2 regions of the Streptomyces sp. JLYT201 genome follow, and region 2 is predicted to be linked to the other one. Evidence: riboswitches for the same ligand, from Rfam matches in the RefSeq annotation. Region 2 holds a riboswitch; the other holds the start of a gene.
The links. Region 2 has a riboswitch for ZMP and ZTP ahead of AC5WAM_RS36470 (bifunctional 5,10-methylenetetrahydrofolate dehydrogenase/5,10-methenyltetrahydrofolate cyclohydrolase). Riboswitches for the same ligand answer to the same signal wherever they lie in the genome.

Region 1: another riboswitch for ZMP and ZTP. It lies ahead of glyA (serine hydroxymethyltransferase); the one in region 2 lies ahead of AC5WAM_RS36470 (bifunctional 5,10-methylenetetrahydrofolate dehydrogenase/5,10-methenyltetrahydrofolate cyclohydrolase).

The regions. Positions count from the first base shown of each region.
Region 1 is NZ_CM182551.1:4,010,151-4,016,634, reverse strand. Features, by position in the region: gene AC5WAM_RS16150 (hypothetical protein) at 34-480, opposite strand; gene AC5WAM_RS16145 (polysaccharide deacetylase family protein) at 778-1,686, opposite strand; gene rocD (ornithine--oxo-acid transaminase) at 1,863-3,065, opposite strand; ZMP/ZTP riboswitch at 3,238-3,328, shown strand; gene glyA (serine hydroxymethyltransferase) at 3,371-4,663, shown strand; gene trpS (tryptophan--tRNA ligase) at 5,064-6,101, shown strand; gene AC5WAM_RS16125 (2'-5' RNA ligase family protein) at 6,192-6,484, shown strand, end outside.
Region 2 is NZ_CM182551.1:8,568,009-8,574,492, forward strand. Features, by position in the region: gene AC5WAM_RS36465 (trypsin-like serine protease) at 1-223, opposite strand, end outside; gene AC5WAM_RS36470 (bifunctional 5,10-methylenetetrahydrofolate dehydrogenase/5,10-methenyltetrahydrofolate cyclohydrolase) at 358-1,236, opposite strand; ZMP/ZTP riboswitch at 1,258-1,344, opposite strand; gene AC5WAM_RS36475 (TetR/AcrR family transcriptional regulator) at 1,421-2,017, opposite strand; gene AC5WAM_RS36480 (trypsin-like serine peptidase) at 2,135-3,979, opposite strand; gene AC5WAM_RS36485 (hypothetical protein) at 4,155-4,673, shown strand; gene AC5WAM_RS36490 (nuclear transport factor 2 family protein) at 4,718-5,146, opposite strand; gene AC5WAM_RS36495 (alpha/beta hydrolase) at 5,420-6,316, shown strand; gene AC5WAM_RS36500 (MFS transporter) at 6,467-6,484, shown strand, end outside.

The DNA.
Region 1 (6,484 bases), 4.6 Mb from region 2:
ACGCGCGGGCGGCGCCCTCGTACGCCCCGGGTGCTACTCCTCGAAGGCCGGGCTCACGAACTCCAGCGTCCACGTCTCCTGGAACTCCGGTTTCGGCTCCACCAGCGTGATCTGCGCGCCGCGGTGGTTGGCGCGCAGGGCCAGGCCCTTGTCGGAGAGGATCTTGACGCCGCCGATGACCGTCTCGAACGTGAACCTCGCCAGCTGTTCGCGCGACACGGCGTTGACGTAGAGCCTGTCGTCGGCGGTCACCAGGCCCGCATCCACGTGCTGCGCGAGGCGGACCACATAGGGCGCGCCCGGTACCGGCTCGGCGGGCTCGATGAGCCACTCCTGCTCGATCGGCAGGGGGTTGAGCCGGTCGGTGATGACGGGGGCGCCGTGGTCGACGGCGTGCTCCGTCGCCGTCACCAGGGCCGACGGGCCGATGATGTGGGCGTGGATCTTGTAGATGCCGGGCTTGATCGGGATCGGAGGCATGGTCAGCACTTCCTCTCTCGCAGTCCGCTTCCCCGCGAGGCGGGACGCCGTCGGGGGCGGGTCCCACCCTCACCGCACACCTGGTTTTGACACACCACCAGATATCGCCAAGCTCAAGACGGCTCGGACCAATCGGTCTTCATTGCGAAAAGATTGCCTATGACTGCCATCCGGCCAATGCGGGGGCGAAACGGGTCAGGGCGGCCGGGAAGTCCCCAGCCGCCCTGATGACCGTCGCACTGCCCCGGCCCTACGCCCCGTTGCTGCCCCCTGCCCCCTGCCCCTTTCCGCGTACCGTCACGCGCCCTTGCTGTCCGTGCCGTTCGTGCTGTTCGCGCTGTCGGTCCGCGTCGAGCGGTAGTGCTCCGCGATCTCGTCCGACGTCGTCACCCACACCCCGGGGTGGTTCACGATGTACTCAAGTGCCTGGTCCAGGTACTTGGCGCGGAACGCCTGACCGATGACGAAGGGGTGCAGGGCCAGCGGCATGACGCGCCCGCTGTCCGTGGCCTCCGCCTCCGCGTACAGCTGGTCCACCTGGTCCTTCAGCATCTGTACGAAGTCCGGGCCCGGCGTGTTCTTGCTGACGAACAGGCCGATGTCGTTCAGCTCCACCGTGTACGGCACGCTCAGCACGCCCGGCTCGTTCAGGGGGAACGGCTGGTCGTCGGCCGTCCAGTCCAGTACGTAGTCGAGGCCCAGCTCCTTGAGCAGCCGCGGGGTGTTGTGGGTCTCGGTCAGGCCGGGGCCCATCCAGCCGCGCGGCCGCGTCCCCGTGGTCCGCTCGATCGTCTCGACGATGTCCTTGAGGGACGCGCGCTCCTCGTCCTCCGTCAGGCCCGTGTGCAGGACCGAGTTGGTCTTGCCGTGCGCGAGCCACGCCCAGTCCCGCTCCCGGCCCGCCTTGACGATCTGCGGGTAGCGGTCGCCGACGTCGGAGTTGAGCAGGACGCTGGCGCGCACCCCGTGCCGGTCCAGGGTCTCCAGGGTGCGCCAGAAGCCCACCCGCGCCCCGTAGTCGCGCCAGCCGTGGTTGAGCGGGTCGGGGGTGAGGTCCGCAGTGCCCGGGTAGACGCTCGTGGAGGGCTTGCCGATCTCGAAGTGCTCCACGTTCAGGCCGATGTAGAAGGCGACGCGCTTGCCTTCCGGCCAGTGGAGCGGCTCGCGCTCGACGATGGGGCTGTAGTCGTAGAGTTCGTTGTCCATCACAATCACCCTCTGAAGTGGCCCGAGCGGCCTGTGGCCGCCGCCTGCGGGGTTTCCCTCCCGCCTGCGTGACCCCATGGTCGAACCCTCACACTGGTGTGAAGGTCAAGGCGATCTTGGATGTGACGCCGGTCACGGCGGTGGGGGGCGGCGGAACCACCCCCCACCGTCGGCGACTAGCCCAGCACCGCCCTGAGCTGGTCGAGCCCCCAGTCCAGGTCCTCCTTGCTGATCACCAGCGGGGGAGCGATCCGGATCGTCGAGCCGTGGGTGTCCTTCACCAGGACACCGCGCTCCATCAGCTTCTCGGAGATCTCCCGGCCCGTGCCGTGCGACGGGTCGATGTCGACACCCGCCCACAGGCCGCGCCCGCGCACCTCCACCACCTTCCCGGAGCCCGCGAGCAGCCCGAGCTCCGCGTGCAGATGCTCGCCGAGCTCCGTCGCCCGCTGCTGGAACTCGCCCGTCTCCAGCATCGCGACGACCTCCAGAGCCACCGCGCACGCCAGCGGATTGCCGCCGAACGTCGAGCCGTGCTCACCCGGCCGGAACACCCCGAGCACGTCCGCGTCCGCCACCACCGCCGACACCGGCACCACACCGCCGCCCAGCGCCTTGCCCAGCAGATACACGTCCGGCACCACGTCCTCGTGCTCGCACGCGAACGTCCGCCCCGTGCGGCCGAGCCCCGACTGGATCTCGTCCGCGACGAACAGCACCCCGCGCTCGCGCGTCAGCTCCCGCACGCCCGGGAGATAGCCGGGCGGCGGCACGAGCACGCCCGCCTCGCCCTGGACCGGCTCGATGAGCACCGCCACCGTGTCCTCGGTGACGGCGTCCCGCAGCGCCCCCAGATCACCGAACGGCACGATGTCGAAGCCCGGCGTGTACGGGCCGTAGTCCGCCCGGGCCTCGGGGTCCGTGGAGAAGCTGACGATCGTCGTCGTCCGGCCGTGGAAGTTGTTCGCCGCCACCACGATCCGGGCGCGGCCCTCGGGCACGCCCTTGACGCGGTAGCCCCACTTCCGCGCGGTCTTCACCGCCGTCTCCACGGCCTCCGCGCCCGTGTTCATCGGCAGCACCATCTCCTTGCCGCACAGCCGGGCGAGCCGGGCGCAGAACTCCGCGAAACGGTCGTGGTGGAACGCGCGTGACGTCAGTGTCACCCGCCCCAGCTGCTCCTTGGCGGCCTCGATGAGACGCGGATTGCCGTGGCCGAAGTTGAGTGCCGAATAGCCGGCGAGCATGTCGAGGTACCGGCGGCCCTCGACGTCCGTCATCCACGCGCCCTGCGCCGACGCGACGACGACGGGCAGGGGGTGGTAATTGTGCGCGCTGTGCGCTTCGGCCGAGGCGATGAGGTCTTCCGTAGCAGTCACGGGGTCTCCGTTTCTCACGTTCGCACGTCGTCGTGCGATTCCTACGGCTACTAACGGCGCAAGGAGGCTCTCGCGTTGTCGTAGGGGACAGAGCGGGTTCGTGGCCCAATACCTATCGTCGCTCGCTCCGGGAGCGAACCCTGACACGGTGGCCTGACCGTTACGCTGGTTTCCACAGCGCGGCGACTGGCGCACAGGGAAGCGACCCTGAGGAAGCCGCGCGAGGCAGAACCTTCGAGGTGCCGCCCGCCTGGGCACCCCGGGACCACGACCGGACACCAACACCGCTCGCCCCGGAGGACGCCATGAGTCACCCTTCTCCTTCCCCTTCTCCCGCGTCGCAGCACCCCGCGCTCACCGCCGCCGACCCCGAGCTCGCCGCCCTCGTCACCGCCGAGGAACAGCTCCAGGCCGACACCCTGCGCCTCATCCCCAGCGAGAACTACGTCTCCGCCGCCGTCCTCGAAGCCTCCGGCACGGTCCTCCAGAACAAGTACAGCGAGGGCTATCCCGGCCGCCGCTACTACGAGGGCCAGCAGAACATCGACCAGGTCGAGCGCCTCGCCGTCGCCCGCGCCAAGGCCGTCTTCTCCGCCGAGCACGCCAACGTCCAGCCCTACTCCGGCTCCCCGGCCAACCTCGCCGTCTACCTCGCCTTCGCCGAGCCCGGCGACACCGTCATGGGCATGGCCCTGCCGATGGGTGGCCACCTCACCCACGGCTGGGGCGTCTCCGCCACCGGCCGCTGGTTCCGCGGGGTGCAGTACGGCGTCCGCGAGGACACCGGGCGCATCGACCTCGACGCCGTCCGCGACCTCGCCCTCAAGGAACGGCCCAAGCTGATCTTCTGCGGCGGCACCGCGCTGCCCCGCACCATCGACTTCGCCGCCTTCGCCGAGATCGCCCGCGAGGCCGGGGCCGTGCTCGTCGCCGACATCGCGCACATCGCCGGGCTCGTCGCGGGCGGCGCCCACCCCTCGCCCGTCCCGCACGCCGACGTGGTCTCCACGACCACGCACAAGACGCTGCGCGGGCCGCGCGGGGCGATGCTGCTCGCCCGCGAGGAGCACGCCAAGGCCATCGACAAGGCCGTCTTCCCCGGGCTCCAGGGCGGGCCCCACAACCAGACCACCGCCGCGATCGCCGTCGCCCTGCACGAGGCCGCGCAGCCGTCCTTCCGCGACTACGCCCACGCCGTCGTCGCCAACGCCGAGGCCCTCGCCGACGCACTGCTCGCCCGCGGCTTCGACCTCGTCTCCGGCGGTACGGACAACCATCTGATCCTGATGGACCTCACGCCCAAGGACGTGCCGGGCAAGGTCGCGGCGAAGGCCCTCGACCGGGCCGGGATCGTCGTCAACTACAACACGGTGCCCTTCGACACCCGGAAGCCCTTCGACCCCTCCGGGGTGCGGATCGGGACCCCCTCCCTGACGTCCCGCGGGCTCGGCGTCGAGCACATGGCGGCCGTCGCGGAGTGGGTGGACCGAGGCGTGCGGGCGGCGCGGACCGGGGACGAGGACGCGCTGGCGAAGATCCGCGGCGAGGTGGCCGAGCTGATGTCCGCGTTCCCCGCGCCGGGGCTGCCGACCGGCTGACGCCCGCCCGGTCAGTCCTCGACGAGCAGGATGTCGGAGTCGTCGAAGATCCGCAGCACGACCAGGAGCAGACGGCCGCGCGAGACCATGTACGCGGCCACGATCTGTGACGTGAGGCGGATCTCACGGTCCTGCTCGCCGGGGCCGACCGGCCGGGAGCGCTCGGTGTACGGGTCGCGGGCGAGGAGGGCGACGGCCTAGTCGAACGAGGCGCGACGCACGGGGGCGAGCCGGTCGCGGTCACGGGCCGCGGACTCGGTGAACAGGACCTCATAGACCTCTTCGTACGGCATGGCGCCCTCCGGTCCAGCCTGGTGCGGCCGCACTCAGCGTACCGAGAGGGCCGGCCCGCCACGTACCAGTTCCCGACCAACGGGCGGCACCTGAGAGAATGCTGGGCATGGCCTCTGAAAGTCCCCGACCCGCCGCCGGTGACCGACCCCGTGTGCTCTCCGGGATCCAGCCCACCGCAGGCTCGTTCCACCTCGGCAACTACCTGGGCGCCGTGCGCCAGTGGGTGGCCCTCCAGGAGTCCCACGACGCGTTCTACATGGTCGTGGACCTGCACGCGATCACCGTCCCGCAGGACCCGGCCGAGCTGCGCGCGAACACCCGGCTCGCCGCCGCCCAGCTGCTCGCCGCCGGTCTCGACCCGGAGCGCTGCACCCTGTTCGTGCAGAGCCACGTGCCCGAGCACGCCCAGCTCGCCTGGGTCATGAACTGCCTGACGGGCTTCGGCGAGGCCTCCCGCATGACGCAGTTCAAGGACAAGTCGGCCAGGCAGGGCGCGGACCGGGCCTCCGTCGGCCTGTTCACGTACCCGGTCCTCCAGGTCGCGGACATCCTGCTCTACCAGGCCCACGAGGTCCCGGTCGGCGAGGACCAGCGCCAGCACATCGAGCTCACTCGCGACCTGGCCGAGCGCTTCAACGGCCGCTTCGGCGCGACCTTCACGGTCCCCAAGCCGTACATCCTCAAGGAGACGGCGAAGATCTACGACCTGCAGGACCCGGCGATCAAGATGAGCAAGTCGGCGTCCACCCCGAAGGGCCTGATCAACCTCCTCGACGAGCCGAAGGCCACCGCGAAGAAGGTCAAGAGCGCGGTCACCGACACCGACACGGTGATCAGGTACGACACGGAGCAGAAGCCGGGCGTCAGCAACCTCCTCACCATTTACTCCACGCTCACCGGTACCGGTATCCCGGAACTGGAGCAGAAGTACGCCGGCAAGGGCTACGGTGCGCTCAAGACCGACCTCGCCGAGGCCATGGTCGAGTTCGTCACCCCCTTCCGGGACCGGACCCAGGCGTTCCTGGACGACCCGGAGACGCTCGACTCGATCCTGGCCAAGGGAGCGGAGAAGGCGCGCGCCGTCGCGGCGGAGACCCTCGCCCAGGCGTACGACAAGGTGGGCTTCCTGCCCGCCAAGCACTGAGCTCCACCCGAGCGCAGGCCGAGCAGCACGGCCGCCGTTCCACGGCACGGCGGCACCCCCCTGCCCACCACACGACGACAGGAGTACGACGTGGGGACCGTAACGATCGGTGTGTCGATCGCGGTCCCGGAGCCACACGGCAGCCAGCTCCAGGAGCTGCGTGCGGGCTTCGGTGACCCCGCCGCGCACGGCATCCCCACGCACGTCACGCTGCTGCCGCCCACCGAGGTGGCCGCCGCGGCGCTGCCCGCGGTGGAGCACCACCTCGTGTCGGTGGCGGCGGCGGGCAGGCCGTTCCCGATGCGGCTCTCCGGCACCGGCACGTTCCGGCCCCTCTCGCCCGTCGTCTTCGTCCAGGTCGTGGAGGGCGGCTCCGCCTGCTC
Region 2 (6,484 bases):
CCTCGTACCGCCCGCGGTCCCGCGCCGCGCTGATGACGTCGGCCGCCGCGACGAGCGGCCGTTGCTCGGCCATCTTGCGTGCGGCGTCCCGGCCCACGACCTCCGAGACGGCCACCGTCCTTCGGCCGTCCTCGTCGGCGCTCGCCCCCTGCCCCGCCGTACCGAGCAACGCCATGCTGAACACTGCCGAGCCCGTGGCGAGGAGAGCCTTCTTGCGACGCATCGAACCCCCTGGTGACCCTGCGGCGACGGGCTGTCACCGCAACTGCCGGGAAAGTAGGGGGAGTTGGTCAACAGCGGGTCAACACCCGTTGAAAGCGCCAGATGGAGGTGCGGACGCGGGGCGCGGCGCGGTCGTCACCGTGCGGCGCGTGCCCCCAGCTGCCGCTCCGCGGCGGCCACCGTCTGCTCCAGGAGCACCGCGATCGTCATGGGGCCCACGCCGCCCGGGACCGGTGTGATGAGGCGGGCCCTGCTCAGGGCGCCGTCGAAGTCGACGTCGCCCACGTTGCCCGCGTTGTACCCGGCGTCGATGACGACCGCGCCCGGCTTGATGTCCTCGCCGCGGATCAGCTCGGGCCTGCCCACGGCCGCCACGACGACGTCCGCCTCGCGCAGGTGCGCGGAGAGCTCCGCGGTGCGCGAGTGGCAGTAGGTGACGGTCGCGTCCCGGGCGAGGAGCAGCATGCCCACGGGCTTGCCGAGGATCGCGCTGCGGCCCACGACGACGGCCCGCTTCCCGGCGAGGTCGACGTCGTACGCGTCGAGGAGCCGCATGATCCCGCCCGGGGTGCAGGACACGAAGCCGGGCCGCCCGAAGCTCATCGCGGCGAACGAGCTGAGCGTGACGCCGTCGACGTCCTTGTGCGGCGCGATCGCCTCGAAGGCCGCGCGTTCGTCGATGTGGTCCCCGACGGGGTGCTGGAGCAGGATGCCGTGCACGGTCGGGTCCTCGGAGAGGGCGCCGAGGGTGGCGACGAGCTCCTCGGTCGTGGTCGCGGCGGGCAGCGCGACGTGCCGCGAGACGATGCCCGCCTTCGCGCAGCGGTTCCGCTTCATCCGTACGTAGGTGACCGACGCGGGGTCCTCGCCCACGAGCACGGTCGCGAGACAGGGCGCGGCGCCCGTGCGCCGGGTCAGCTCGGCGGCGCGGGCCGCGGTCTCCTCGCCCACGCGGCGGGCGAGGGAGGTGCCGTCCATGAGCTGGGCAGGGACCGTCGAAGTGGTCGGGGACATGGCCGCCTCCAGGCGTGGTTGACCAGTCGCCCAGGCGCACGGCATCGACATCTGCGTCAGGCCGCTCCCCGGTGGTGCTCCACCTCAGCGCCAGTCACGGCCCGCCCCCACTGTAGTCGAGGGCGTGTCGGACCTTGACAGCGCGGTCACCGGCAGGGAGGGACGCGCGGCCCGGCCCCGTCGGCTACGGCGTGTCCGGGGCGGGCTCCGGCAGGAGCTCCCGCAGCAGCTCCTCGAACTCGTCGGCCGTCGGGGGCTTGTCCGCGAGCAGGCCCTGGAGGAGCAGCCCGTCGTAGGCGTGGGTGAAGAGCTTCACGCGCAGCGGCTCGTGCGTGAAGCGGCGGGCGAACGCGGCGAGCGCCTCGTGCCAGCGCCGGGTCGCCGCCCGCTGCTCCGGGCGGCGCGCCGCGAGCAGGCACAGCTCGAACTCCGCGAGCAGGTGCCCGGGCGGGCTGAGGAGCTGCGCCATGAGCTCCGCGAGTGCCCGGAGCGTGGCACCGCCGGGCGCCTCCACGAGGGCCTCGATGCGCGCGGAGTCCTCCTCCATGCACTGGGTGAGCGCCGCGGTGAGGAGGGCGTCGATGCTGCTGAAGTAGTACGTCGTGGCGGTCGTGGGCAGCTCCGCCTCGCGGGCCACCGTGCGGTGGGTGACGCCCGCGGCGCCGTCGCGCGCGATGACGCGCACGGTGGCTTCGATGAGGGCCCGGCGCCGCCGCTCGCCCTTGGCGCGGCGGCCGTCGGTGACGGGCGGCGTGGTCGGCCCGGTGGTCGGCTCGTTCAGGGTGGCTCTCCCGCGTTCGTGCGCGCGGACCTCTGCTGCCGCGTACGTGCGCCGTTCCCGCCGACGTTACCCGGTCCGCGCACGGGGGCGCGGCCGGTCGCGGTGGCGGCGCGGGTGTCAGGCCGTCTTCGGCGGTACGAGGTTCCGCTCGGTGCCCAGCCTGGTCGTGGTGTCGGCGTAGAGGCTGACCTCGCCGTCGCTCCAGCGGACGACGATGTCGTCGGGGCGGCCGCCCGCGGTGTAGCCGCCGGCCGTGGCCACCGTGGCGTGCTTCCACAGCGCGCTGGGCCCGCCGAGCTGCGTCTTCCTGCCCAGGCCGCCCGTGCCCACGTCCTGGTGCAGGGTGAGCTTGCCGTCGGACCAGCGCACGACGACGTCCCAGCGGTTACCGCCGGTGAAGTCGCCGCCGACGAGGAGGGCGGCGCGCTTCCAGGTGGCGTTGGGCTTCTGGAGCCTGGTCTCCTTCGTGAAGCCGTCGCCCGCCTCGCGGTAGAGGGTGAGTTCGCCGTCGCTCCAGCGGACGACCAGGTCGTCCGCGCGGTCGTTGCCGCTGAAGCGGCCCGCGGTGATCCGGGTGGCGTGCTTCCAGGTGGACCCGGCCTTGGCGAGCCGGACCTCCCGGCCGAAGCCCGCGGTGGAGACGTCGGGGTACAGCGTGACCTCGCCGTCGGACCAGCGCACGATCAGGTCGGAGCGGCTGCCGCCGGCGAAGTCGCCGCCGGTGATCGCGGCGGCGTGCTTCCAGGTGCCGTTGGGCGCCTGGAGGCGCCGCTGGGCGCGGAAGCCGCCCTCGCCGTCGCCGGTGTGCAGGGTGACCTCGCCGCTGGCCCACACGGCGAGCAGGTCGGCCTTTCCGTCACCGGTGTAGTCGCCCGCGGCCAGCTGCTTGGCGTGCTGCCAGGTCTCGCCGATGCCGAGCGCGTAGGGCAGCGGCGGGCGCTCGACCTTGGCGACGTCGGCGACGGCGTCGTCGTAGAGCTTGAACACCTCGTCGTCGTAGAACGGCGCGTACGAGACGGCACTGGTGGACCCGCCGCCGCCCGCGCCGCCGAGGTTCCCGACGACCTGGCCGCGCTGGGTCCGCTCGTCGAAGTTCATCAGCCACGGGCTGCCGGAGGTGCCGCCGTGGAAACCGGCGCACTTCATCCGCAGCTGCTTGTAGCCGGGCAGCCGGTCCGTCGTCGTGCGGCACTTGACGGCCCGGTCCTTGGGGTCGTACTTCGCCTTCGGATAGCCGATGACGGTGACCGGGACGCGGTAACCGGGCGTCCGCGTCAGGGTGTTGGCGCCGGTGCGCCGCTCGATGGGGCGGCCGTCCCGGTCGGGCTTGAGCGTGGCGAAGCCGAAGTCGAGGTTGGAGCCGGGGCCCGTGTCGGTGTGCCGGGGGTCCTTGAAGAACCGGTCGACGGCCCAGATGCCGTAGGGCTGGCGGGCCGCGGGCTTGCCCGTGCGGTACTGGGGCACGAAGGCGTGCTTCTTGCCGGGGCCGCAGTGCCCGGCAGTGAGGATCAGATTGCCCTTGGGGCTGTGCACGACGCTGGCCGTGCAGCTGTGCGCCTTCATGCCGCTGCCGACGTAGTACAGCACGCCGATGGTCTTGGCGCCCTTGTAGGCCGTGGCGGCGGGGACGGTGGCCGCCGCGCGCACGCGCGGGGCCTTGGCGGTGCTCGCCGTGGTGCCCGGCCGGGCGTTTCCGGGCGCGGGGCCCTGGGCGGTCGGCGCCGGAGTCGCCGACTCCATGCGCCCGGCGGTCCAGAAGTCCGCGGCGTCCTCAGCCGTCCAGCCGGCGCCGCTCTTCGGGGGAGCGGACGCGCTGACGCCGCCAGGCGTCCCGTCCGGTCCCGGCCGGGGGTCTCCCGGCCCGGCTATGGATTCCTGCGCCGACGCGGTGGTCGCCAGAGCGGCGATAAGGACGCCGCCCGTCCCCACGGCGACGGACCGGGACCAACGGGAAATGCGCACGGCTCCCCTTCAGTTGCGTACTGGCGGAAGAACTCGGTGTTCGTCCGTGATGGCATGCCGAAGGGCGAGCGGTGATAGTCCGTGCACTGCTCGCGAATCCCCCCGGTAAGATCGCTGATAACGGATCCCGCCACCAGAATCGACCCTGGTCATCCGAACCCGAGGACTGCATCTTATGTCACGTGTACGCGCCGCTTTTGTGGGGGCTTTGCTGCTCGGGGCCGCGTCGGTGGCCGGGCCGAGCGCGTTCGCGGACGCAGGTGGCAGTGGTGAGTTGACGGTCACGCCGGGTGCCGCGCGGCCCGGTGAGCGCGTCGCGTTGTCCTTGGTGAATCCGGAACTCGACGAGGGCGCGACCCTGCGTTCCGAAGTGTTCCTCAAGCCCGTGGAGTTGAAGTCCACGGGGAAGGTTTCGTTCGCCACGCACGCGCTGATCCGTTGCGATGCGGAGCCCGGTACGTATGCGATCCATTTCGCCGAGCCGGTGCATCCCGGTGAGAGCACCCGGGCGGGCGAAGTGACCGTCGAAAAGGGCGGGCCCGTTGACGGCCCGCAGTGCGCCACGAAAGCCGAAGGCGACGGCGGAGGCGATGACGGTGGAAAGGGCGTGCCGATCCTCCCCGTCGCCGGGGGAGCGGTCGCCGTGGTGGCCCTCGGCGCCGCCCTCGTCGTGCTGCGCAGGCGCCGCTCCTAGGCGACCGCGCGGCACGACGGGGGCGGCCCCGATCGGCGCCCGCCCTACAGGTTGTCTCCCCAGCCGCCCTGGATCATGGTCTGGAACGCCCAGGTCCCGTCCCGCTTGAGCAGGATGTCGGCGTAGCGGAGCTGCTGGGTGTGGCCGTCCGCCGTCATCGTCGAGTCCGTGAAGACCACGGCCATCGACGCGGAGAGGAACACCGGGGTCCGGGTGGACTCGAAGGCGATGTCCTGGCTGCCGTCGCCCATGACCTGCGTCATGGTGGCGACGAACTGCTGCCGGTCCCACTGCGCCGACCGGCCGTCCCCCTGGGAGTCGTCGCTCACCAGGTTGAGCGGGAACACCGCCATGTCGGCCATGCGCTCCACGTCACGCTTGCCGCTCGCCGCGTCGTACGCGGCGAACCAGGCGTCCAGGCTCGCGCGGTCCTCGGCGGTCGGGGTGTATCCGGTGTCGGGCAGATGAGTCATGCGGGCTCCCTTGCTGATGAGGCTCTGGCGCATCCACGTAGTCAAACTTGACCACGCGGGGAAAGGTATACCGTGAAGGCGCACTAGTCAAACTTGAATAATGAAATCCGTGGGTGTCAAGTCCGCCCGGCCGTGCGAGGGGCCCTGCGCCGGACCCCGCCGTGTGCCGCGCCCCTCCCGGTCGGGGTGGGCGCCGATCGGCGCGTGGAACGGGGGAGTTGCCCGACGGTTGGCGGCTGCTCCCCGATGGCCGCGGCCGTGAGGATGGCCGTCATGGATTCCGAACTCGAAGCATTCATCCCGCTGATCCCCCGGGCCGACCTGTCCGACCCCGTCACCGCCCGCAAGAACCTCGCCGAGCTGTCCGCCTCCGTACCGGCGCCGGACACCTCGGGCATGGAGGTGGAGGACCGCACGGTGCCCGGCGACCCGGCGGTGCCCGTGCGGATCTACCGTCCGCGCGGCGCGCGGGGCGCCGTCGTCTGGATGCACGGCGGCGGCTGGGTCATGGGCGACGTGGACACCGAGCACCCATGGGCCTCCCGCATCGCGGAGAGCTCCGGCGAGGTCGTGATCTCGGTGGGCTACCGGCTGGCCCCCGAGCATCCGTACCCCGCCGCACTAGACGACGCGTACACGGTGTTTGCCTGGGCGGTCGAGCACGCGGCCGAGTGGGGCGTCGACCCGGAGCGGGTCGCGGTCGGCGGCCACAGCGCCGGGGCCGGGCTGGCCGCGGCCGTGGCGCTGCGGGCGCGCGACCGGCAGGGCCCGCCCATCCGCTTCCAGCTCCTCAACCAGCCGGGGCTCGACGACCGCCAGGACACCTGGTCGGCACGGCAGTTCACGGACACGCCCTGGATGACCCGCGACAAGATCACCGCAGCCTGGCGGCACTACTTGGGCGGGGCGCCGGCCACGCCGTACGCCGCGCCCTCGCGCGCCGACGACCTCTCCGGGCTGCCGCCCGCCTACCTCGCCACCGCCGAGTTCTGCCCGAACCGCGACGAGGGCATCGCGTACGCGCTGCGCCTGCTCCGGGCGGGCGTCCCGGTCGAACTGCACCAATGGGCCGGTACGTTCCACGGCTCGCAGGCGCTCCTGAGCGCCGACGTGTCCCGGCGCCAGAACGCCGAACTCGGCGCGGCCCTGCGCCGCGGCCTGGCCGGCTGAGGCGGCCCGCGGCGCGCGCGCCGCTGCCGCCCGGCGAAGGGCGTGATAGAAAGTGGAACGATAGTCCCGATTGTTGCTCGTGTGAGGTGTGCGCGCCGGGTGCCGCGCACGCCCCGCGGGCCGAGGGCCAATTCCACGACAGGACACGCAATGCCCCACGCGTACCGC